Regions from separate parts of the Colwellia sp. M166 genome, predicted to be linked through region 2. Evidence: predicted binding sites of a transcription regulator. Region 2 holds the regulator's gene; the other holds the start of a gene.
What was found. The regulator sigma-54, encoded in region 2, starts transcription at its own class of promoters, with help from an activator protein. The targets are predictions, from matches to a motif close to GTTGGCACGNNNNTNGNNT.
Positions count from the first base shown of each region.

Region 1 (11,226 bases), 1.1 Mb from region 2:
AAGTGAATGAAGGTATTTATTCAAGATTTATGCCAGAGGTATTAGGTGGATGTTATTTTTTTTGGTAAACAATGCCAGGATTGCAGCGGATCATATTAAAATCTTGGCTAATTCCGGCCAGAGATTCCGAAGCGCCCAGAAATAAATAGCGATCGTTATTTAGTGTACCGTGAATTTGGGAAATAATTTGTTTCTTAATCTCAGGAGAGAAGTAAATCAAGACGTTACGGCAAAATACCAAATCAAAACGTCCCATTAAACTGTAACTGTTCAGTAAGTTTAATTGTCGGAAACTGACCATTTTTTTGATAACATCTTTGACTTTTAACATGCCATTATCACCCGCTTCGAAAAACTTTTTTTTGCGCTCTAAAGATAAGCCTCTTGATAACGATAAACTGTCATAATGCGCATATTTGCAATGCTCCAACATAGTATTAGAGATATCAGTGCCAATAATTTGAACACCAGCAGCAAATGCGCCAGGATTACTTTGTTGATACTCATAAATTGCCATAGCAATTGAATAAGGCTCCTGCCCTGAAGAACTTGCCGCTGACCAAATTTTTAATGGTGTTCGCTGGCCCTTAAACTCAGGTAGTAAACGCTTTTTCAACAGCTCAAATGGATACTCATCGCGAAACCATAGTGTTTCATTTGTTGTCATGGCATCAATAACTGCCGCTCGTAATTGCCGCTTAACCGGATTAAGCGTTTGCGCAACTAAATCAGATAATGATGGCACATCAAATTTTATCATCAATGGCGCTAAACGACTTTTCACCAAATACTGCTTACTTTCACCTAAAACAATGCCGCATTGTTGCTCTAGAAAAGTTCTAAACTGATGATAACTCTTATCATCAAGTTGCTTAGTTAACACTAGCTATAATCCACCTTATTTAATTAACGTAACAAATATTAAGAAACTTCATCATGCTTTAGCCACTTCTTAACGGCCGTAGCCAGCTCATCAGGATGAAATTTAGGAATAAAATCTTCTGCACCCACTTTCTCTACCATGGCATTATTAAATACACCACTTAAAGAAGTGTGTAAAATTACCGGGATATCTTTCATCCGTTCATCTTGCTTAATCTCTGCCGTCAGGGTGTAGCCATCCATTTCAGGCATTTCAATATCAGAAATTAACAAGGCAACTTTTTCAGTGATGCTATTTTGACAGCCCTCAGCAATATCTTGTAACTGATTCAGTGCATCTTGACCATTTTTAGCTAACAACATATTCAGACCTAGTGGCTCAAGTGCTCGCTTAACTTGATTTCGAGCAACTGTTGAGTCATCTGCGATCATAATAACGCGGTCACCAATATCTTCACCAACAGTGACATCGGCAACACCTTCACTTAATTCCGTTGAAATAGGGCTAATTTCATTAAGAATTTTTTCCACATCCAGGATCGATACCATTTCATTGTCAATCTCAGTAACGGCGGTAAGGTAACTTGATTTACCGGCTCCTTCTGGCGGTGGCATAATATCTTTCCAGCTTAAGGTAACAATGCGTTCGACACCCGAAACAAGGAACCCTTGCACGCTACGATTGTACTCCGCAATAATAACGAAGCTACTTTCTGTTTGTACAATTTCAGGACCCCCTGTAGCTTTACTTAAATCAATAACAGAAATAGTTTGACCACGAATATGGGCCACACCCTTAATGAATTTATCTTGTTTGGGTAACGATGTCAGCCGAGGGCAAGGCATAACTTCACGTACTTTAAAGACGTTTATGCCAAAGCGCTGTCTACCAACAAGCTTAAATAGTAGCAACTCCAATCGATTTTGACCGACTAATTGCGTACGCTGATTAACTGAATCTAATATACCTGCCATAAAAACCTCTTTAGCTATGCCAATGAAAATATAACAAAGGCACAATTCTTGATTGTATTCCCAATTAAGCAATAACGTAAATGTTTTGACGTTATTTATGTTAAATTGTATTCAGTAAGCATAGACGAGTATTTTTATTTCCCTAGCAGCCAGATCAAAAAATTATGAGTAAATTAAAGATTTTAATAACGTTTACCGTTATTTACTTAGCGGTACTTAATCCGAGTACAGCCATGACATTCGATCGCGATTATCTTTATAATTTCATCAAATCTTATGTTGAAAGCAATGTGAGCATACCTGCCCAGGGAAAACTAAACGTTGAAGTATCTCCAATAGATCCAAGAATTTCATTACAGCCTTGCTTATCGCCATTATCGGCAAATATACCTGAAAAACATAACGGTAGAAACGTAAATGTTAAAATTGTTTGCCCAGACGAGGAACCTTGGCAACTATTTATTCCTGTAAAGATCCAAACTATCGTGCCGATATTGGTAACTCGGATGCGGATAGCTAAAGGTACCTTACTCGATAACTCTAATATTGAAGTTATTTTTAAAGATAGCGGCCAGATACGCGGGACTGTATTAACTGATCCGAAAATCGTTACTGGTGCCAGGACTAAGCGAAACTTATCTCAAGGCAGTGCTATCACCAATAGAAACACCTGCTTTGTTTGTAAAGGACAACCGGTAAACATCATCGCAAAATCAGCTAGTTTTGAAATTAAATCCTTTGGTATTGCACTTAAAGATGGTAGTTTAGGTGAGCTAATTCCTGTTGAAAATAAGAAATCTGGTCGTGTGGTTCAAGGACAAGTTAGCGCTATTAACCAAGTAGTAATTAATCTATAATATTTGCTTAAGTTTCCCGCTGTTTTGCCGATATAAGGTTAGAAACCAATTACTGTTGTAAATAGGACATGATAATGGCTATAAATATCAATAACTTGAATAACGTCAATCAAGTAAAGCAAAAATTTGAACAACAAGTGCAAACAAAACAGCAAGTCACGCAAAATACTGAGACTTCACAACAAGCTAAATTTGCAACTCGTGATTCAGTATCAATTACTCCACAAGCAAAGCAGATGAATGAGCTACAAAAAAAAGCAACAGATTCTTCGCCAGCACTTAATCAGAAAAAAATTGATGAGCTAAAAAGTGCTATTACTTCGGGTGATTATAAAATTAACCCAGAAAAACTAGCGGCAAGTATCGCCAGTTTTGAATTTGAACTCGGCTAACTTGCCGCTATCGCTATAGTGGAGTAAATACATGTCTGAAAAAATAACGCCACAACAATTAGTTTCTCAGCAATTGTCACAATTGACGCAATTAGAGGCATTATTAAGCACGGAAAAAGAAATACTCCAGCAACAAAACCCCGACGCACTGATCAAGATCACCGCAGATAAAAACACCTTACTTTTAGCAATACAAACTGTTGATAATGCTATTGGCCAAAGTTTTGAATTTAAGCAAGAAAAGTTAGCGGGTAACTTTAGTAACGAATTAGCGGAAATTAAGGCTAGCTTAGAGCGCAGTAAAAAACAAAACCAAGTTAATGGTTTAATTATTCACCAATCTCAAATAGCTGTTGAAAGAATGAAAACTTCGTTACTAGTCAATCATAATAAATCATCAATGACCTATGATAATAAAGGGAAAACCTCAGGCGGTCTCAGCAGTTTAGGCATAAAAGCTTAACTTAAGTGTTAAGGCATATCATTGTTTTCCACCGGTAACATAACGATACACCGTTCATCCTGAATATCGTCACTCTATGTCATCCATAGCACTATGACATACCGTTCATCCTGAACATCGTCACTCTATGCCATCCATGGCACTATGACATACCGTTCATCCTGAACATCGTCACTCTATGCCATCCATGGCACTATGACATACCGTTCATCCTGAACATAAAAAAACCAGCAACAGCTGGTTTTATTAGTCACATAATAATTAGCTTAGTAATATGAAATTTTCTTGATCTCTTGGCGGTTTGAAGACGCACTATAGATATCATAAACATCTTTAAAGTCCAAGCTCAACTCGGTAGTGTAACTATCACCTACTGGATAGCTTTTAACCACTTTTGCACCACGAATTATCCCTTGTACCGTTGCCTTTAATTGCTGATTATCGATAAGTAAATTAGACATGGTGGTTTTACCATCAATACTTTGGCCATAAACCTGTTCTGCTAATTCAGCATAGGCAGCAATTTTTGAAGCGTTTATCGCCATCAACATACGTTGAGTTTTATGCTCAGATTTTTGCAGGCTAATTGGCGCTTGGCCTATCGCCGTTAATACCGGAAAACTTTCAGGCTTAACCGTTTGCCACTCAACATGTTTATCAAATACTGAAGAACATGCACTTAACACTATAGTACTGAATAAAACCCCAATACAATTAGATAAAATCTTCATTTTCAATACTCTTATGGGTAATACTATTGCTGTATTTCAATAGCACGAGCGTCATCAACTAACATCGCACTATCACGTAAAATCATACCATCTTTCATTTTAACATTTTCATGATGATTGAAGTCATCGCCAACAACCCAGGCAGGGATAAAAGATTGTGCAGTAGCAACCACAACCCGAGATTGCATACCAATCATACGGGCATTAACTAAAATACCTTCCTCTTGTTGCATCATAGTGCCAGTAACGACATAGTCAATTATCTGACGCTCAGGAAGTTCTTTCCAATCACGGCTAAAAACATAATCACCATCTGCCGTTACTCGAATGTGTCCGGTGGTTTTAAAGTCAATAACAACTAGGCCATGACGTTGCATTTCATGAACAAAGCTTTCAGAAAGTTGATTACCTAACCAATTGGTTGATTCTAAATTTTTTAAATCAACAAATGACGCAATCGCGATAGGCGTTTTAGGGCTCACAAACGAGCTACTTTCCAACATTTGATAAGCAAGTCCCTTTACTACGTCATTAATGGCATGACGAGGTAACTTAAAACTATCAATTTCTTGCTTGTCATCATAAGAAGAGCGATAGAAATCATCATTAGATCCTGTAGAGCAAGACATCACTACCGGTATTAGTATTGCTATAAGCCAATTTTTCATTGAGCTCCCCTCAATTAGTGCAAATATCATAAAGTCATATGGAAATACTAAAGCAGGATTCACGCCAACATTCACCCTGTAATTCTATTTTATCCGCCCACTATTCAGCCCTAAAATAAAGCAACTAACTTTTATCGTGTTAAATATACGTTTGAATAACTAACCTTGCTTCACTTTCATACTGGTAACCGTGTTATGCATATCTAGGTCAATTGCTCACCTCAACAACTCGAGTTAACAACGCTTTGGCTATATTGATAATACACTTGCTTTATTAGCAGAGCTTATAAAATCATTGCTTTATTTGCTGTAATCCTGAGCCTAGGGTAACAAACACCTCAATGATGAAATTTAGGGTTGGGCAAGGCATTTCTACAATTCAATAGCGAGTTATTAGGCGTAAATAGCATGGTTGCGTAAAGTAGCTTAACTCGAACTGGGGTTACTTAATAAGTAGGCACAGAAACTGCATATTTGAAAATATAGATCGAACCTATTTTAAAAAGAGATATTTATGCGCTTAAGTTTATTATGCCTTTGCTTTGCGATATATAGCGGCTCAAGTTTTGGACAATGGTATGAGTCACAAGGCGTAGCGGCTATAAAAAATGACGATAATAAAACAGCAAAACACCAAGCTATACAAAACGCATTAAAAAAAGCCCTATTAGTAGCAGGCGCATCAGTGTCAAGTGTTCGTCAGGTAGTGAACGGTTTATTGACTCAAGACGAAATTAACATTCGAGCCAGTGGTAGTGTTAATTCTTTAGAATTAATCAGCGAGAATTACAGTGATAATCTTGTGACGGTTACCATACGTGCAGATATTTTCTCACAAGAAAAAAAGTGTTTTGCTGCGGATTACAAGAAATCAATGTTATTAACCCGTAGTAATATACTGCACCGTGAACAAGCGAATGTCGGTAGCATTTACTCTCTTGATAAAGTATTAGTTGATCAGCTTGCCAAAAAAATACAACGCCAAGGTATCTATTTAGATACAAAATTAGCCTTGAAATCTAAAACAGAATTTTCACGCCTAAATCAAAGCCTACAAATACAAAACTTAAAAAACTTAACCATGTCATTAGCGAATATGACCAACAGTCAATATGTTTTATTCTCAGAGATTCAAGACCTTTCTATAGCCAACGATGAAAATAATAATTGGCAGTTTTGGCAAAAAAACATTTATCAACGTCAATTTAACATTGCACTTTATGTTCATGATGGCACAACCGGCGAGCGAATTTTAAATAAACACTATCAAAGCTCAGCACCTTGGGGCTTTGATAAACGCGCACAAGTTGATGTAACAAGTCAAAATTTTTGGCAAAGCGAATATGGCAAAAAAATTAATATGACATTAGACAGTATCGTTAGTGACATTGATGAGAATATGATGTGTCAACCAACCCAAGGCAGGATTGTGCAGGTTCAAGGGAATTCTCTAACACTTAATTTAGGGAAAAGGCACGGTGTAAAAGTTGGTGACGAATTTTCACTGCTACATTTAAATAATTTTATCAGTGATGACAAGCGTACTTATCCTAGTTTACATATCAGTCCTTACAAAATCATTATCAATTCTGTTAGCCAAGACAGCGCACACGCAACGACAACAGAGCAACATATATTAGATAATATCCAAATTAACGACTTAGCGGTTAGGTACTAAAGCTATTTGCCATAAGTATTATAATTAGCTTTATTTAAATAAGATAAACATCATTAACACTATATCAGTACGACGCTGCCAATAAAAGATCATCAAACTAAGGCACAGGATGATCTTTTATATTGATTTTTTACAGATAGTTTATAAAATAGCGCCGGTGTGTATTAGTCCTCATAGTTTAACAGGATAAAACTGCGGCCTCCTAAGCCGCTGCTCCAGGTTCGAGTCCTGGTGAGGACGCCAGCAAATAAAATAAAGTCACCCCGCTACTTTCATAAAGCGATAAAAAACCCCGCAATTGCGAGGTTTTTATTTAATAGCGAACTATTTAACTAGCTCTGTGCTTGTTTGCTCTATTACAACATCCTTGTCGTCTGCTGATGAGCCGCTGCTCAACAGGGCTGACACTGCTAATATCGCTACTGCTAATATTACTGTAGTCAGCTTAATTCCGCGTGACGACGACCTGTTCATTACTCAATCCTATGTCAGGTTATATCTTTTTATTATTATTTGTACATACAACCAATTCACCCTATAGGATCTTCATTTTTATTTCAATAGCTTACTTGCAATTTAATGCTTAATTTAAAGTTTAATCATCATTAGCATATTCACAGGCTAAAAAAGCAATAATATTCCAGTAAAATTACAGAAATGTGCAGAGTTAAGCTTAAGTTAAAAATAATCACAGAAAAGTGTCAATTAAATTTGCAGTACAGGGGTACTCTAGGCGAAAATAAGCGCAATTTATATCCTATCAAACTTTACAATAATTGGAGCAATTATGCCGTCGCGTCAACAACTGGCCAATGCAATTCGAGCTTTAAGCATGGATGCCGTGCAAAAAGCTAAATCAGGACACCCTGGAGCCCCAATGGGCATGGCAGATATCGCTGAAGTTTTATGGCGTGATTTTCTAAAGCATAACCCAACTGATCCAAATTGGGCCGATCGTGACCGCTTTATTTTGTCTAATGGTCACGGTTCAATGTTGATTTACTCACTATTGCATTTAACCGGTTATGATTTACCGATCAGTGAATTGAAAAATTTCCGCCAGCTGCACTCTAAAACACCAGGTCATCCTGAGTACGGTTACACCCCTGGCGTAGAAACTACCACAGGTCCGCTAGGTGCTGGCGTGTCAAATGCTGTTGGTATGGCGATTGCTGAAAAAACCTTAGCGGCACAATTTAACCGTGAAGGTCATAACATTGTTGATCACAATACCTATGTATTTTTAGGTGATGGTTGCTTAATGGAAGGCATTTCTCATGAAGCCTGTTCATTAGCCGGTACCTTAGGGTTAGGTAAATTAGTCGCTTTTTGGGACGACAACGGTATTTCAATTGATGGCCATGTTGAAGGCTGGTTTACTGATGATACGCCTGCACGTTTTGCTGCTTACGGTTGGCATGTAGTCAGCGTTGACGGTCATGATCCAGAAGCTATCGCTGCCGCTATCGTTGAAGCTAAGTCAGTGACTGACAAACCTTCAATGATTTGTTGTAAAACCATTATTGGTTTTGGTTCTCCAAACAAAGAAGGCACGCACGATTGTCATGGCGCACCTTTAGGCGATGATGAAATTGCAGCGACACGTGAAAAATTAAATTGGCCACATGCACCTTTTGAAATTCCAGCAGACATTTATGCAGATTGGGATCAAAAAGAAAAAGGCACTGCAGAGCAAACCAGCTGGAATGATAAATTTGCCGCTTACCAAGCAGCACATCCTGAATTAGCCGCTGAATATGAGCGTCGTGTTATTAAAGGTGATTTACCAGCAGAATTTGAAGATAAAGCTAATGCCTATATTTTAGCATGCCAAGAAAAAGCTGAAAATGTTGCCTCACGTAAAGCATCACAAAATACCATTGAAGTATTTGGTGCGATGTTACCTGAATTATTAGGTGGCTCAGCTGATTTAGCCGGTTCAAACTTAACCCTTTGGTCTGGTTCAAAAGGTATTCAAGAAGATGCCGCAGGTAACTATATTTTCTACGGTGTACGTGAGTTTGGTATGAGCGGTATCATGAACGGTATTTCGTTACATGGCGGCTTTATTAACTACGGCGCGACGTTCATGATGTTTATGGAATATGCACGTAACGCAGTACGTATGTCAGCATTAATGGGTATTCAAAACGTTTTTGTTTATACCCATGATTCAATTGGCCAAGGTGAAGATGGTCCAACACATCAGCCAATTGAGCAATTAACCAACCTGCGTACTACCCCGAACATGGTGACATGGCGTCCAGCAGATGCAACTGAATCTGCCGTATCATGGAAAAATGCTATTGAACGCCAAAATGCGCCAACATCGCTAATTTTCTCTCGTCAGGGTTTACCTGCTTTAAGCCGTACTAGCGCACAAGTTGCAGATATTGCAAAAGGTGGTTACATCTTAAAAGATAGTGTTGGTACACCAGCCGTTATTCTCATTGCGACAGGCTCGGAAGTGTCATTGGCACTAAAAGCAGCTGAAGCATTAGGTGATAGTGTGCGTGTTGTATCTATGCCATCAACCAATATTTTTGATGCTCAAGATAGCGAATACAAAGAGTCAGTATTACCTTCATCAGTGACTCAACGTGTTGCTATTGAAGCTGCTCATACTGATTTTTGGTATAAGTATGTTGGCTTGAACGGCAAAGTTGTCGGCATGACGACTTTTGGTGAGTCAGCACCAGGTAACGTATTACTTGAGTACTTTGGTTTTACTGTTGAAAACATTGTAAAAACAGTCAATAGCCTTTAAGTCTTAATAAAATAATCATGAAGTTGTAGCCAGTTAAGTATTACTTAACTGGCTATTAAATGATTAATAAAATCACCACTCATGTCGAGTACATTTCGCTTAACTCACATTAAATCCGCACTGTATTCAACATAGAGCGCTATAAATCAGAAATATATGTCAATTAATATTGCAATAAACGGCTTTGGTAGGATCGGCAGAAATGTGGTTCGTGCACTTTATGAAAATGGCAGAACCAACGAATTCAACTTAGTCGCCATTAATGAACTTGCCGAACCAGAAGGTATAGCTCACTTATTAAAATATGACTCTACACATGGCCGCTTTTCATTTGCGGTGCAACAAAGTGGCGCTAAATTATTTATTGCTGGTGACGAGATAGCACTCAGTCATGAAGCTGATATTACTAACCTGCCTTGGCAGCAGCATAATGTCGACATCGTCATTGATTGCACCGGAAAATATGGCAGTCAAGCTGATGGCCAACAGCATATTGAGCAAGGGGCAAAAAAGGTGCTTTTTTCCCATCCTGGCTCACAAGATTTAGACGCGACCATTATCTATGGTATCAACCATCAACGACTTACCTCTGCTGAAAAAATAGTATCGAACGGCTCTTGCACCACCAACTGTGTGGTACCTGTTATTGAGGTTTTAGATAAAGCCTTTGGTGTTGAAAGTGGTGCCATTACAACAATTCACTCTTCCATGCATGATCAACAGGTGATCGATGCCTATCATCCTGATTTACGCCGTTCTCGTGCCGCTAGCCAATCGATAATACCTGTTGATACTAAGCTTGCTGCGGGTATTGAGCGTATATTACCAAAATTTGCCGGTCGCTTTGAAGCCATAGCCGTACGCGTACCTACTATCAATGTCACCGCTATGGACTTAAGCTTAAATTTATCAAGCGACGCGACTATTGCTGATATTAATCAAGCAATAGTCGATGCACAAAACAATGGCCTAGCGGGTATTTTAGGCTATACCACTGAGCCGTTAGTTTCTATCGATTTTAACCATGACCCACACTCGTGTATTGTTGATGGCAATCAAACGCGTGTTAGTCACAAGCGTTTAGTTAAACTCCTTATTTGGTGTGATAACGAATGGGGTTTTGCTAACCGTATACTCGATACCGCCTTTACGATGGCGAAGGTAAAATAATTCGATACGATATCGTCAAACTATTATATTATTTAATAATTGACTTAACAGTTAAACTTCTACCAACAGGGAATAAACATGTCAGTAATCAAAATGACCGATTTAGCATTAAACAATCAGCGTGTGCTCATTCGTCAAGACTTAAATGTGCCAGTTAAAGCTGGTAAAATCACCTCAGACGCTCGTTTAAGAGCAGCTTTACCAACACTTAAATTGGCTTTAGAAGCTGGTGCAAAAGTCATGGTGATGTCACATTTAGGCCGTCCAATTGAAGGCGAATATAATCCTGAATTTTCTTTACAGCCGGTAGCTGATTATCTTGCCGCGGCGTTGAACGTACCTGTTCGTTTAGCGAAAAGCTACTTAGATGGTGTAGAAGTCAATGTTGGCGAGTTAGTGTTATTTGAAAATATTCGTTTTAACGACGGTGAAAAAAATAATAACGACGGCTTATCAAAGAAACTCGCGGCCCTTTGTGATATTTTCGTTATGGACGCATTTGGCACCGCTCACCGCGCTCAAGCGAGTACCCATGGCGTAGCAAAATATGCACCGACAGCCTGCGCAGGGCCATTATTAGCCGGTGAGTTGGCGGCCTTATCAAAAGCACTTGATAACCCTGCCCGCCCGTTAGTTGCGATTG
Region 1 covers NZ_CP040755.1:1,790,339-1,801,564, forward strand. Annotated here, with positions in the region: gene FGD67_RS08120 (protein-glutamate O-methyltransferase CheR) at 53-883, opposite strand; gene FGD67_RS08125 (chemotaxis protein) at 922-1,857, opposite strand; gene flgA (flagellar basal body P-ring formation chaperone FlgA) at 2,022-2,714, shown strand; gene flgM (flagellar biosynthesis anti-sigma factor FlgM) at 2,789-3,106, shown strand; gene FGD67_RS08140 (flagellar protein FlgN) at 3,138-3,569, shown strand; gene FGD67_RS08145 (LPP20 family lipoprotein) at 3,836-4,300, opposite strand; gene FGD67_RS08150 (FlgO family outer membrane protein) at 4,324-4,968, opposite strand; gene FGD67_RS08155 (flagella assembly protein FlgT) at 5,483-6,646, shown strand; tRNA gene FGD67_RS08160 (tRNA-Arg) at 6,814-6,889, shown strand; gene tkt (transketolase) at 7,434-9,413, shown strand; gene epd (erythrose-4-phosphate dehydrogenase) at 9,570-10,583, shown strand; gene FGD67_RS08175 (phosphoglycerate kinase) at 10,662-11,226, shown strand, end outside.
Region 1: a site for sigma-54 is predicted at 5,019-5,037, ahead of FGD67_RS08150 (FlgO family outer membrane protein). Genes of this name have one in related genera too.

Region 2 (11,226 bases):
AATAGAATCCACGCTAAGCCAGCAGTATCAATTTGACTGACCTTTGCCAAGTCTAAAACCACTCGCCCATTATCAACTAATTTACGATACTCTTTATCAAATGCTCGCGTTATTGTAGCACGCGTTAAGGCACCACTAAAAATCGCTTTTTGATCTGCTTGTTGGACATCTATCATTTTAATCTATTAACAACCCTATAATACGCCATTGTATTGCTACATCGATAATAACTGACTGCTCTTATACTACTTAAAAACGATGTTTCGTGCACTTTTCTCTTTTAGCATTTCAGTGACGTGAGCTAAACCTTTTTGACGGATCAAGCTACTAAGCTCTGCTTGCTTACTATCAAGCAAACTAATTCCTTCTGCTACCATATCATAGGCTTTCCATTCACCGGTTTTTTTATGTTTGCGCACACGAAAAGAGATATTAATAGGGGCACGTCCTGGTTCTATCACACTGGTTTCGACAGAAACCACACGATCTTTCGAAAAATCTTTTGCCGGAGCAAACTCGACTTTTTGATTATTATACAAAGTAAAAACCTGTGCATAAGATGTGATTAAATATTCTCGAAATGCCGGGACAAATTCAGCACGATCGGCTTTATTGGTTTTTTTAAAGTTACTACCAATGACTTTATAAGCAGCATATTGATAATTGATGTAAGGCATCAACTCTTCACGGACAATATTCTTTAATAAATTAGGTTCGGCTTGTATCGCACTTTGTTCATTAGCAAAACGCTTGAAAGTGATATCAGCAACCGTTTTGATCATTTGATAAGGATCTTTTTTATCAACATCTGCTCCAGCATTAGCGCCAACAGCTATGGTTAATAGCGCTAAACAAAAAAAGACTTTTTTTATGACATTGCCCATCATAATTAATCACCACTCCCTTGACTAAACAAAAACTGACCAATTAATTCTTCTAGTATCAATGCGGGTTTTGTATCTTCAATAAAGTCACCTGGCTGTAAGGTGTCAACTGAAACATCAATAAAACCAGGTAACAAGCCGATGTATTGTTCACCTAATAAGCCAGCAGTTAAAATGGAAACTGAAGTGGCTTCTGAGAAGTTGTTATATTCCGCATAAATATCCAATGTAACCACTGGCGTATAGTCTTCACTGTCCAATGAAATGTCACTGACACGTCCAACAACAACACCACCGACTTTTATTGGCGAGCGCACTTTTAAGCCGCCAATGTTGTCAAACTTTGCATATAACTGGTAAGTATTACCATTGCCGGAGATGCCACTATCAGCTACTTTTAATGCCAACATTAATAATGCCGCAATACCAATAACCGCGAATAGCCCAACCAATAACTCTATTTTTTTCGACACCATGTCTTCCACCAAATTCAAAAATATCTAATTAAATAACCGCGCTCACTAATTTGTGAACATTAAAGCAGTTAAAACAAAATCTAAACCTAAAACTAATAGTGATGATTGCACTACCGTTGAGGTTGTTGCGCGACTTATGCCTTCAGAGGTTGGCTCACAAGAATACCCTTTATAAACCGCTATCCAAGTAACAACAAAAGCAAACACTAAACTTTTAATAATGCCATTTAAAATATCTTTCTCAAATGACACTTGCGCCTGCATAACAGACCAAAAGGTACCGCTATCAACACCAAGCCAGTCAACGCCAACAAGGTGTGCTCCTAGAATACCGACCGCAGAGAATATAGCCGCTAACAAGGGTAAACTAATAAAACCCGCCCAAAAGCGCGGAGCAACAACACGACGTAAAGGATCTACAGCCATCATTTCCAGACTCGACAGTTGCTCGGTTGCCTTCATTAAACCTATTTCCGCAGTCAATGCTGAGCCAGCTCGACCTGCAAATAGCAAAGCCGCCACCACAGGGCCCAATTCTCGCAATAATGACAACGCCACCATTGGCCCTAAACTTGCCTCTGCGCCATAGCCAACCAGTATAGTATAGCCTTGCAAAGCCAATACCATGCCGATAAACATACCTGACACTAAAATAATGACTAGTGACAACACGCCTACGGAGTAGAGTTGATTAAGCAGTAAAGGAAAGCCTTTACGTGGGCTCGGTATATGAAATAAGGCTGATGCTAGCATCAGTAAAGCACGGCCTAAGCCAGCGACCTGGCCAATGATGGTTCGACCAAAAATTTGCAATTGCTTCACTGCTTGATACCTCGAGCAATTAATTCTTCACGATAAGGCGCTGCTGGAAAATGAAATGGCACAGGACCATCGGCTTCGCCTTTAACAAACTGCTGTACTAGCGGTGACGTTTGTTGATAAATTTCTTCTGGCGTGCCCTGACCAATAATTTTTTGTTCTGCGATAATATATATATAATCGGCGATGCTCATCACTTCAGGTACATCATGAGAAACCACCACAGAGGTTAACCCTAATGCTTGTCCTAAGTCTTGAATCAAGCGCACAATCACTCCCATAGAAATAGGGTCTTGGCCAGCAAAGGGTTCATCATAGAGAATAAGTTCAGGATCTAAAGCAATGGCACGAGCGAGTGCAGCGCGTCGCGCCATACCGCCAGATAATTCACTCGGTCGTAAATCTCTTGCACCACGTAAGCCAACCGCTTCTAATTTCATTAACACCATTTTTTCAATGATGTCTTCTGATAGTTCCGTATGCTCACGAATCGGAAAGGCAATATTGTCGTACACACTCATATCGGTGAACAAAGCGCCACTTTGAAAGAGCATACTCATACGTTTACGTACTTCATATAGATTGCTACGTGACAATTGGGGAATATCATGACCGTCAAATAAGATTTGTCCAGACTCTGGTTTAATTTGGCCACCAATTAGCCGCAGTAAAGTGGTCTTACCAATACCACTAGGACCCATTATTGCCGTAATTTTACCTTTAGGAATCGACAAACTGATGCCATCATAGATAACACGTTCGTCACGCTTAAAGGTCATATTTTTGATATCAACTAAAATTTCGGACATATTGCTTGGGATAACATCACTGTTAATTATTGTCTTATGTCACCGAATTCTACCGCAGCGTAACATCTCAGTCATTAGAAATTAGCAAATATTTAGTAGTAAAAACGTAAGTAAAAGTATGTAAATGTAATTAAGTGTAATTAAGTGTAAGAAAGGCTTTATGAATATCTATTTCCGTCACTTAAGTTTGAACGTTCACAAAGTGCTAATACTTCAGATGAAAATTAAACCCTGACAAATTTATTTTTTAATGATTTTATTATCAATGCACGTGCCAATAATAGCAGAAAAAGTTTATAATGGCTTTTGCTCAACATAATGTTAGCAAAATAAATATAAATGGGCTGTCATCGGTTATCATCAATGGTTTACAATTCCTCTTTTTATTTCATCATTAGCAACGAGTAAAACGTGCTACTTATTACCTTAGCCAAACAGGAGCTTTGAATGTTCATCCAAATTTTGATCTTACTACTTTCACTAATTATCTTAGTGTGGAGTGCAGACAAATTTGTATTTGGTGCCTCATCATTAGCACGAAATCTTGGTATATCTCCCATGATCATTGGTTTAACTATTGTCGCAATGGGCTCTTCAGCCCCCGAAATGATGATCGCAGCAACCGCTTCTTTACAAGGTAACCCCGATACTGCTGTCGGTAATGCTATTGGTTCCAATATTACCAATATAGCGTTAGTGTTAGGTTTAACGGCCTTATTTCACCCTTTATCTGTTTCGTCTTCCACCATCAAACGTGAAATCCCGCTTATTTTAATTGTTACTGCTATCGCAACTTACATGTTGGCCAACAGCCACTTTAGCTTTAATGAAGGCTTGATACTGATCATCGGTTTTGTACTTTATATTGCTACCTTACTGTTCGTTACTTTAAAGCGGGCAAAACAAAACCCTATAGACGATAAAATGGTCTTAGAAGCCGAGCAAGAAGTGCCGGAGGCCGTCAGTACTCGACGTTCAGTCATTTGGTTAGTTTTCGGCATTATCTTTTTGCCATTAAGTGCAACATTTCTTGTCGACTCTTCAATTTTTATTGCCAAAGCTTTTGGTATTAGTGACTTGGTCATAGGTTTAACCGTCATTGCTGTTGGTACTAGTTTACCTGAACTAGCAGCCAGTATTATGAGTATTATTAAAAAAGAAGACGATCTGGCTTTGGGAAATATTATTGGCTCAAATATCTTTAATATTCTTGCCGTACTATCGCTAGCGGGCTTAATTTCACCTGGTAATATTGACCAAGCAGCGGCCTCTCGCGATGCTCCATATATGCTAGCAACAACTTTCTTACTCTTTCTGCTTTGTTTTAGTCGTAGCGGAAAATTTCGCATCACACGCGCGAAAGGTTTACTATTGTTAGCAGTATTTATCGGCTATCAAATTTTACTTTTCAGTCAACTTAAAACTTAATGATTGGTCTATAGCAATGAAAAACTTTAAGCAGTTAGCACAAAACGTCATTAAAATTGAGCAACAGGCTATTGCTGAATTAACACAATTTATTGATGACGACTTCGTTAAGGCTGGTGAATTAATGTTCAACTGCCAAGGCCGGGTCATCGTAATTGGTATGGGAAAATCTGGCCACATTGGCGGTAAAATTGCTGCAACACTGGCCAGTACAGGTACACCATCATTTTTTGTCCATCCTGGTGAAGCAAGCCATGGCGATCTTGGCATGATCACCATAGATGATGTGGTATTAACTATCTCTAATTCTGGCGAAACCGGCGAAGTATTAGCTATTATTCCCGTCATCAAGCGATTAGGGGCTAAGCTTATTGCCATGACCGGTAACCCTGATTCAACATTAGCACAGCTTGCCGACACGCATGTTTGCGTCAAAGTATCGCAAGAAGCTTGCCCTCTAGGGTTAGCACCAACCTCTAGCACCACAGCAACTTTAGTGATGGGAGATGCCCTTGCGGTTGCGCTATTAAATGCTCGTGGTTTTACCGCCGATGACTTTGCTTTATCTCACCCTGGTGGCAGTTTAGGGAAAAGATTATTATTGCGTTTAACGGATATTATGCATAAAGACGAGCGCCTACCAACCGTAGCAAAAAGCGCTAAAATAAAAGATGCTTTAGTTGAAATGTCTCTGAAAGGTTTAGGCATGACAGCTATTATTGATGACAATAGTCAGCTGATGGGGCTATTTACCGATGGTGATTTACGCCGTATTTTAGATGCAAAAATTGATATTCACCAAGACAGTATTACCAGTGTTATGACCAAGAATCCTTATGTTGCGAAGCAAGATATGCTGGCTGCTGAAGCACTAAAAATTATGGAAGACAAAAAAATTAATGGCTTGATTATTGTTAATGACAATAATCAACCGATTGGTGCGATGAATATGCATGACTTATTAAAATCTGGAGTGCTATAAATTGGATAGCCTGTACGGAAACGTTACACCCAGTGTTTGGCATAAAGCACAAAAGATTAAACTCTTTGTTTGCGATATTGATGGCGTTTTTTCAGATGGCCGTATTTATTTAGGTAATAATGGCGAAGAATTAAAAGCTTTCCATACTAAAGATGGCTATGGCATCAAAGCTTTAGGTGCTAGTGGTGTTGATGTTGCCGTGATCACCGGCAGAAAATCTAACATAGTACAGACCCGCATGAGTGCATTAAATGTTAAACACATAGTCCAAGGTGAAGAAAATAAACTCCCAGCATTAAAAGCCATGATGGCGGCATTAAAATTAACACCTGAGCAAGTCGCTTACATTGGTGATGATATGCCAGATTTTGACTGCCTTAACTATGTGGGTTTAAGTATTGCTGTTAATGACGCGCATCCTGCGATATTAAAACTCTGTCACTATATTACTTATACCCGAGGGGGTTTTGGTGCCGTACGAGAAACTTGTGATCTAATAATGCAAAGTCAAAACACCTTAGCGGCGGCTACAGGCGCGAGTATATGAGCCGAATTTATCTTGCGACAATAATCTTATTTATCATAGCCGTTTCGACTTATGGACTGCTTGAATGGTATAGCGTGCAAGAAGAAACAAGCAACATTCTCGACAGCACGAGTAACCCTGAATTTATTGCTGAGAATCTCAACAGTGACATTTATAAAGCATCGGGCGCATTAGCTTACAATGTTGAAGCACAACGAATGGAACATTATGCGCAATTAGAGGTCACACACTTTGAGTATCCACAATACACTTTATATCCAAAAAACAACAAACCCACTTGGCAAATTACCGCCAACGAAGGCACCTTGTATGGTAACAACCGAGTAAAATTAAAAAATCGCGTACGTTTAATCGCCACTGATGAAGAAAGTTTGATACAGGAAGTACACGGAAAAAATTTAGAAATGGACTTGAAAACTAATATTATCAGCTCAGAGCAAACTATCTTAATATTAGGTAAAGGATTTACTATGTATGGCTCAGGATTAATTGTAGACTTAAACACAACACAGATGACATTGACCGAACATGTACAAACCATTTATAAAAAAACTAACAACTAAATTAACTTTCTTAGCGGCGCTACTTTTATTAGTCCCTGCAGCAAGTGCTGAAAAGTTTGATGTTGAGCAAGAAATTAAAATTTCTTCTTCACGCCAAGCAGCCGATCTGAAGAACAAAATATTCAGTTATATTGATAATGTCATTATTTCTCAAGGCACGCTTAAAATACATGCTGAATTAGTTCAGGTCATCACTCAAGAAGAAAACGATAATAAAATTTATATTGCTAAAGGCTCACCAGCAACATTTGAGCAAACCCTGCAAGATGGTAGTCCAATCAACTTACAAGCCAACGAAATCCGTTATGAACCAGCGATGAATATTGTCGTCATTTCAGGTAATGCCTTATTACGTCAAGAAGGCAGCGAAGTGAGCGGTAATAAAATTACTTATAATTTTGACACTGAATATGTCAATGCTGAAAGCTTAGAAAATGCCAAGGTTGAGACGGTTTTACAACCTAAAAATAAAACTGAGCAACTAGAAAAATCAAAGGATAAACAAGAGTAGATGGCAACTTCAACATTATCCGCAACCGGTCTAGCAAAAGCCTATAAAGGCCGAAAAGTAGTTAAAAACGTCAGTATGAAGGTCTCTGCTGGACAAATTGTTGGCTTATTAGGACCGAACGGTGCTGGCAAAACGACCTCTTTTTATATGATTGTCGGTTTAGTCAACAATGATAGCGGCTCCATTGTTTTAAATGATGAAGACTTAACTTTATTACCGATGCACGAACGCGCACGTAAAGGTATCGGCTACTTACCTCAAGAAGCATCAATTTTTCGTAAGCTTTCGGTTTATGACAACATCATGGCCATTTTACAAACTCGCAAAACTCTCAATGATATCGAAAGAGAAGAGAAACTTGAACATCTGCTAGAAGAGTTCAACATTAGCCATATCAAAGATAACTTAGGCATGAGCTTATCGGGTGGTGAACGCCGACGCGTTGAAATAGCACGCGCTTTAGCAGCGGAACCAAAATTTATCTTACTTGATGAGCCCTTTGCAGGTGTTGACCCTATTTCAGTAGGTGATATAAAAAAAATTATCCTACACTTAAAAGAACGTGGTATTGGCATTTTGATCACCGACCACAATGTACGAGAAACACTCGATGTTTGTGAGCACGCCTATATTGTTAGTCATGGCGAACTTATTGCTGAAGGTGATGCTAATCAAATTCTTGCGAATCAGCATGTAAGAGATGTATACCTTGGTGAACAATTCACGCTATAGTGAGTAACAAACTACAACGGCACAATAATAATGTCTTTGAACAGGGAAAAGAAAACGTAAATGCGTCCTACTCTGCAACTCCGTATCGGACAACAGTTAACGATGACCCCGCAATTGCAGCAGGCGATCAAACTGTTGCAATTATCTACTCTGGATCTACAGCAAGAAATTCAAGAGGCACTTGAAAGTAATCCTTTGCTTGAAGTTGATGAAACTGCTGATAATAGCTCGGAAAGTACCCCTGACCATTTAGAGGAAGCCTTTTCTGCTGGTGTTAGTGAAGATACAGCAATGTCATCCTCAGATGGCAGTGAAGATTCAGCACCAACGATCGATGAAATTAGCTCCTCAGAAGGCCTAGCCAAAACCGATATTCCCGAAGAACTTAATAGTGATACTACTTGGGATGACAACTTTAGTGCTGGTGCAAGTAGTGGCGGTGTTGGACCGGCATCAGAAGATTATACCTACCAAGGTGAAACAAAAGATTCATTACAAGATCACCTAATTTGGCAAATGGAACTCACGCCCTTTAGCGATACCGATAAAACCATTGCTATTGCCATTATTGAAGCCATTGATGAAGCAGGTTACTTAACCGTTTCAGCAGAAGATATCTTAGAAAGTGTCGGCATTGAAGATGTTGAGCTTGACGAAGTTGAAGTAGTACTAAAGCGCATTAACATGTTTGACCCCGTAGGTGTTGCTGCTCGTTCAATTCCTGAATGCCTACTGATTCAACTTAATCAATTCGCTAAAGATACCCCTTGGTTAGCGGAAAGTAAGTTAGCCGTAACTGAATATATTGAATTACTCGGCAATCGAGATTACCGCCAGTTAATGCGAAAATTACGCTTAAAAGAAGATCAATTACGCGAAGTTATTCGCCTGATACAATCTTTAGATCCTCGCCCAGGCGATAGCGTGATAAAAAGCGAAGAACAATATGTCATTCCTGATGTCTCTGTTGAAAAGAAAAACGGCCGTTGGACGGTAGAGCTCAACCCTGATACTGCACCTAAGTTATCGGTAAATCAGCAATATGCGGCGATGTCTCGCACCATGAAATCATCCACTGATAGTCAGTTTATCCGCTCGAATTTACAAGAAGCTAAATGGTTTATCAAAAGCTTAGAGAGCAGAAACGATACGCTATTAAAAGTGTCAAACTGTATTGTGCAACGCCAGCAAGGATTTTTTGAACATGGTCCAGAAGCTATGCGTCCGATGGTATTAAACGATATTGCCGAAGCTGTTGATATGCATGAATCAACAATCTCACGGGTGACGACGCAAAAGTATATGCACACGCCTAGAGGGATTTTCGAGCTGAAATATTTCTTTTCAAGTCATGTTAGCACTGAAAATGGTGGTGAGTGTTCATCGACTGCAATTCGTGAATTAATCAAAAAACTTGTTGCTGCTGAAATACCTGCAAAACCTTTAAGTGATAGCAAAATGGCAGATATTTTAGCCGAGCAAGGTATCAAAGTCGCAAGGCGGACCATTGCTAAATATCGTGAATCGCTCTCTATACCGCCATCAAATCAACGTAAAAGCCTACTCTAGGCCAACTTACTCACCCGTAAAAGAGGACAGCAGCATATGCAAATTAATCTTACCGGACACCATGTCGACGTTACCGATTCATTACGTGATTATGTTAATGGCAAATTTGAAAAGCTAGAACGTCATTTTGATCACATCAACAATGTACATGTCGTATTAACAGTCGAGAAGCTCAATCAAATTGCCGAATCCACTGTCCATTTAAGTGGCACTGAGGTCCATGCTAAAGCAGAAAACAATGATATGTATGCATCAATTGATGCTTTAATTGATAAGCTAGATCGCCAAATCTTGAAGTACAAAGGCAAGATTAACAAGCATTAGCGTAGCACCACATTAGGTCTTATAAGTTTATGAAGTTGCAAGATATCTTAACTCCGGACTGCACTATTTGTGCAGTACCGGCTGCAAGTAAAAAACGTATTTTAGAATATTTAAGTAGTCTTGCTGCTGAAAAATTGGCAAATCACGACACTTTTCAACTATTAGAGAGCTTAGTTAAACGTGAACGAATGGGCTCAACAGGTATAGGTAATGGCATTGCTATACCTCATGGCCGCTTAAGTGATGCCACACAGCCAATTGCTGTGGTTATCACCATAGAAGAAGCGATTAATTTTGATGCTATTGATCATCGTCCCGTAGATATTTTTATTGCCTTGTTTGTACCTGAAGAAGAATGCCAAAATCATCTGTGCACCCTTCAAAGTATTGCGACAATTTTTCGTAACAAACAGTTTTGCAAACAGGTACGTCAATGTAAAACTAACCAAGAGCTTTTTCAGTTAATCCAACAAGCGAGTTAAAGCACGGATGAAATTAATTATTGTAAGTGGCCGATCTGGCTCCGGCAAAAGTGTCGCACTGCGTGTTTTAGAAGATTTAGGCTATTACTGTGTCGACAATATTCCAGTTAATTTACTACCGGCATTAACCCATACGGTCATCAATGATTATGAAAATGTTGCGGTAAGTATCGATGTTCGCAACTTACCGAAAGATCCTAACGATGTGCCTGAAATTATTGATTACCTGCCGAGTGCTGTCGAGTTAAACCTACTCTATTTGGATGCAGATGATAGCGACCTGATCCGTCGATTTAGTGAAACTCGACGTTTACACCCATTGATTAAGCAAAACATTGCTTTAGACCAAGCTATTGCCTTAGAGAAAAAACTGCTGGAACCGATCGCTAGTCGAGCACACTTATATATCAATACCAGTCAACTATCACCACATCAACTTGCCGACTTAGTCAGAGAACGTATTTTGGGTAAAACATCAGGTTCTATGGTGGTGGTCTTTGAATCATTTGGTTTCAAACATGGTGTGCCGCAAGATGCCGACTATGTTTTTGATGCCCGATTTTTACCTAATCCATTTTGGGATAAAGAGCTAAAAGACTATACCGGCTTAGATAAGCCAGTACAAGATTTCCTTGCTAGCCAAGCGATAGTGACTAAGTTTATTTGGCAAATTAACAGCTTTATGATGACTTGGTTACCGCATTTAGAACGTAATAATCGTAGCTATATTACCATCGCTATTGGCTGTACTGGCGGTAAGCATCGCTCAGTATATATTGCAGAATTATTAGCCAATAATATGCGTAAAGAGCGTAAAGACGTGCAATCTCGTCACCGTGACTTACCCATTGAAAGTACATAAATTATGATGACTGTACAATTTAGCCGTGAAGTACTGATCATCAATAAACTTGGCTTACATGCCAGAGCGGCCTCAAAACTTGCTCAGCTTAGCCAAAAATTTACCGCGAAAGTCACAATTGAATTAGCTGATAATAGTGCTGACGCTAATAGCATTATGGGCTTAATGCTATTAGCCGGCGCCCAAGGAAAAACCGTTAAGGTTGTCGCCTCAGGTGAAGATGCAGAAAGAGCGCTAG
Region 2 covers NZ_CP040755.1:2,881,060-2,892,285, reverse strand. Annotated here, with positions in the region: gene FGD67_RS13160 (lipid asymmetry maintenance protein MlaB) at 1-176, opposite strand, end outside; gene FGD67_RS13155 (phospholipid-binding protein MlaC) at 246-887, opposite strand; gene mlaD (outer membrane lipid asymmetry maintenance protein MlaD) at 890-1,360, opposite strand; gene mlaE (lipid asymmetry maintenance ABC transporter permease subunit MlaE) at 1,406-2,182, opposite strand; gene mlaF (phospholipid ABC transporter ATP-binding protein MlaF) at 2,179-2,988, opposite strand; gene FGD67_RS13135 (calcium/sodium antiporter) at 3,436-4,416, shown strand; gene FGD67_RS13130 (KpsF/GutQ family sugar-phosphate isomerase) at 4,433-5,398, shown strand; gene kdsC (3-deoxy-manno-octulosonate-8-phosphatase KdsC) at 5,400-5,945, shown strand; gene lptC (LPS export ABC transporter periplasmic protein LptC) at 5,942-6,508, shown strand; gene lptA (lipopolysaccharide transport periplasmic protein LptA) at 6,474-7,019, shown strand; gene lptB (LPS export ABC transporter ATP-binding protein) at 7,020-7,751, shown strand; gene FGD67_RS13105 (RNA polymerase factor sigma-54) at 7,812-9,320, shown strand; gene hpf (ribosome hibernation promoting factor) at 9,357-9,644, shown strand; gene ptsN (PTS IIA-like nitrogen regulatory protein PtsN) at 9,674-10,126, shown strand; gene rapZ (RNase adapter RapZ) at 10,134-10,988, shown strand; gene FGD67_RS13085 (HPr family phosphocarrier protein) at 10,992-11,226, shown strand, end outside.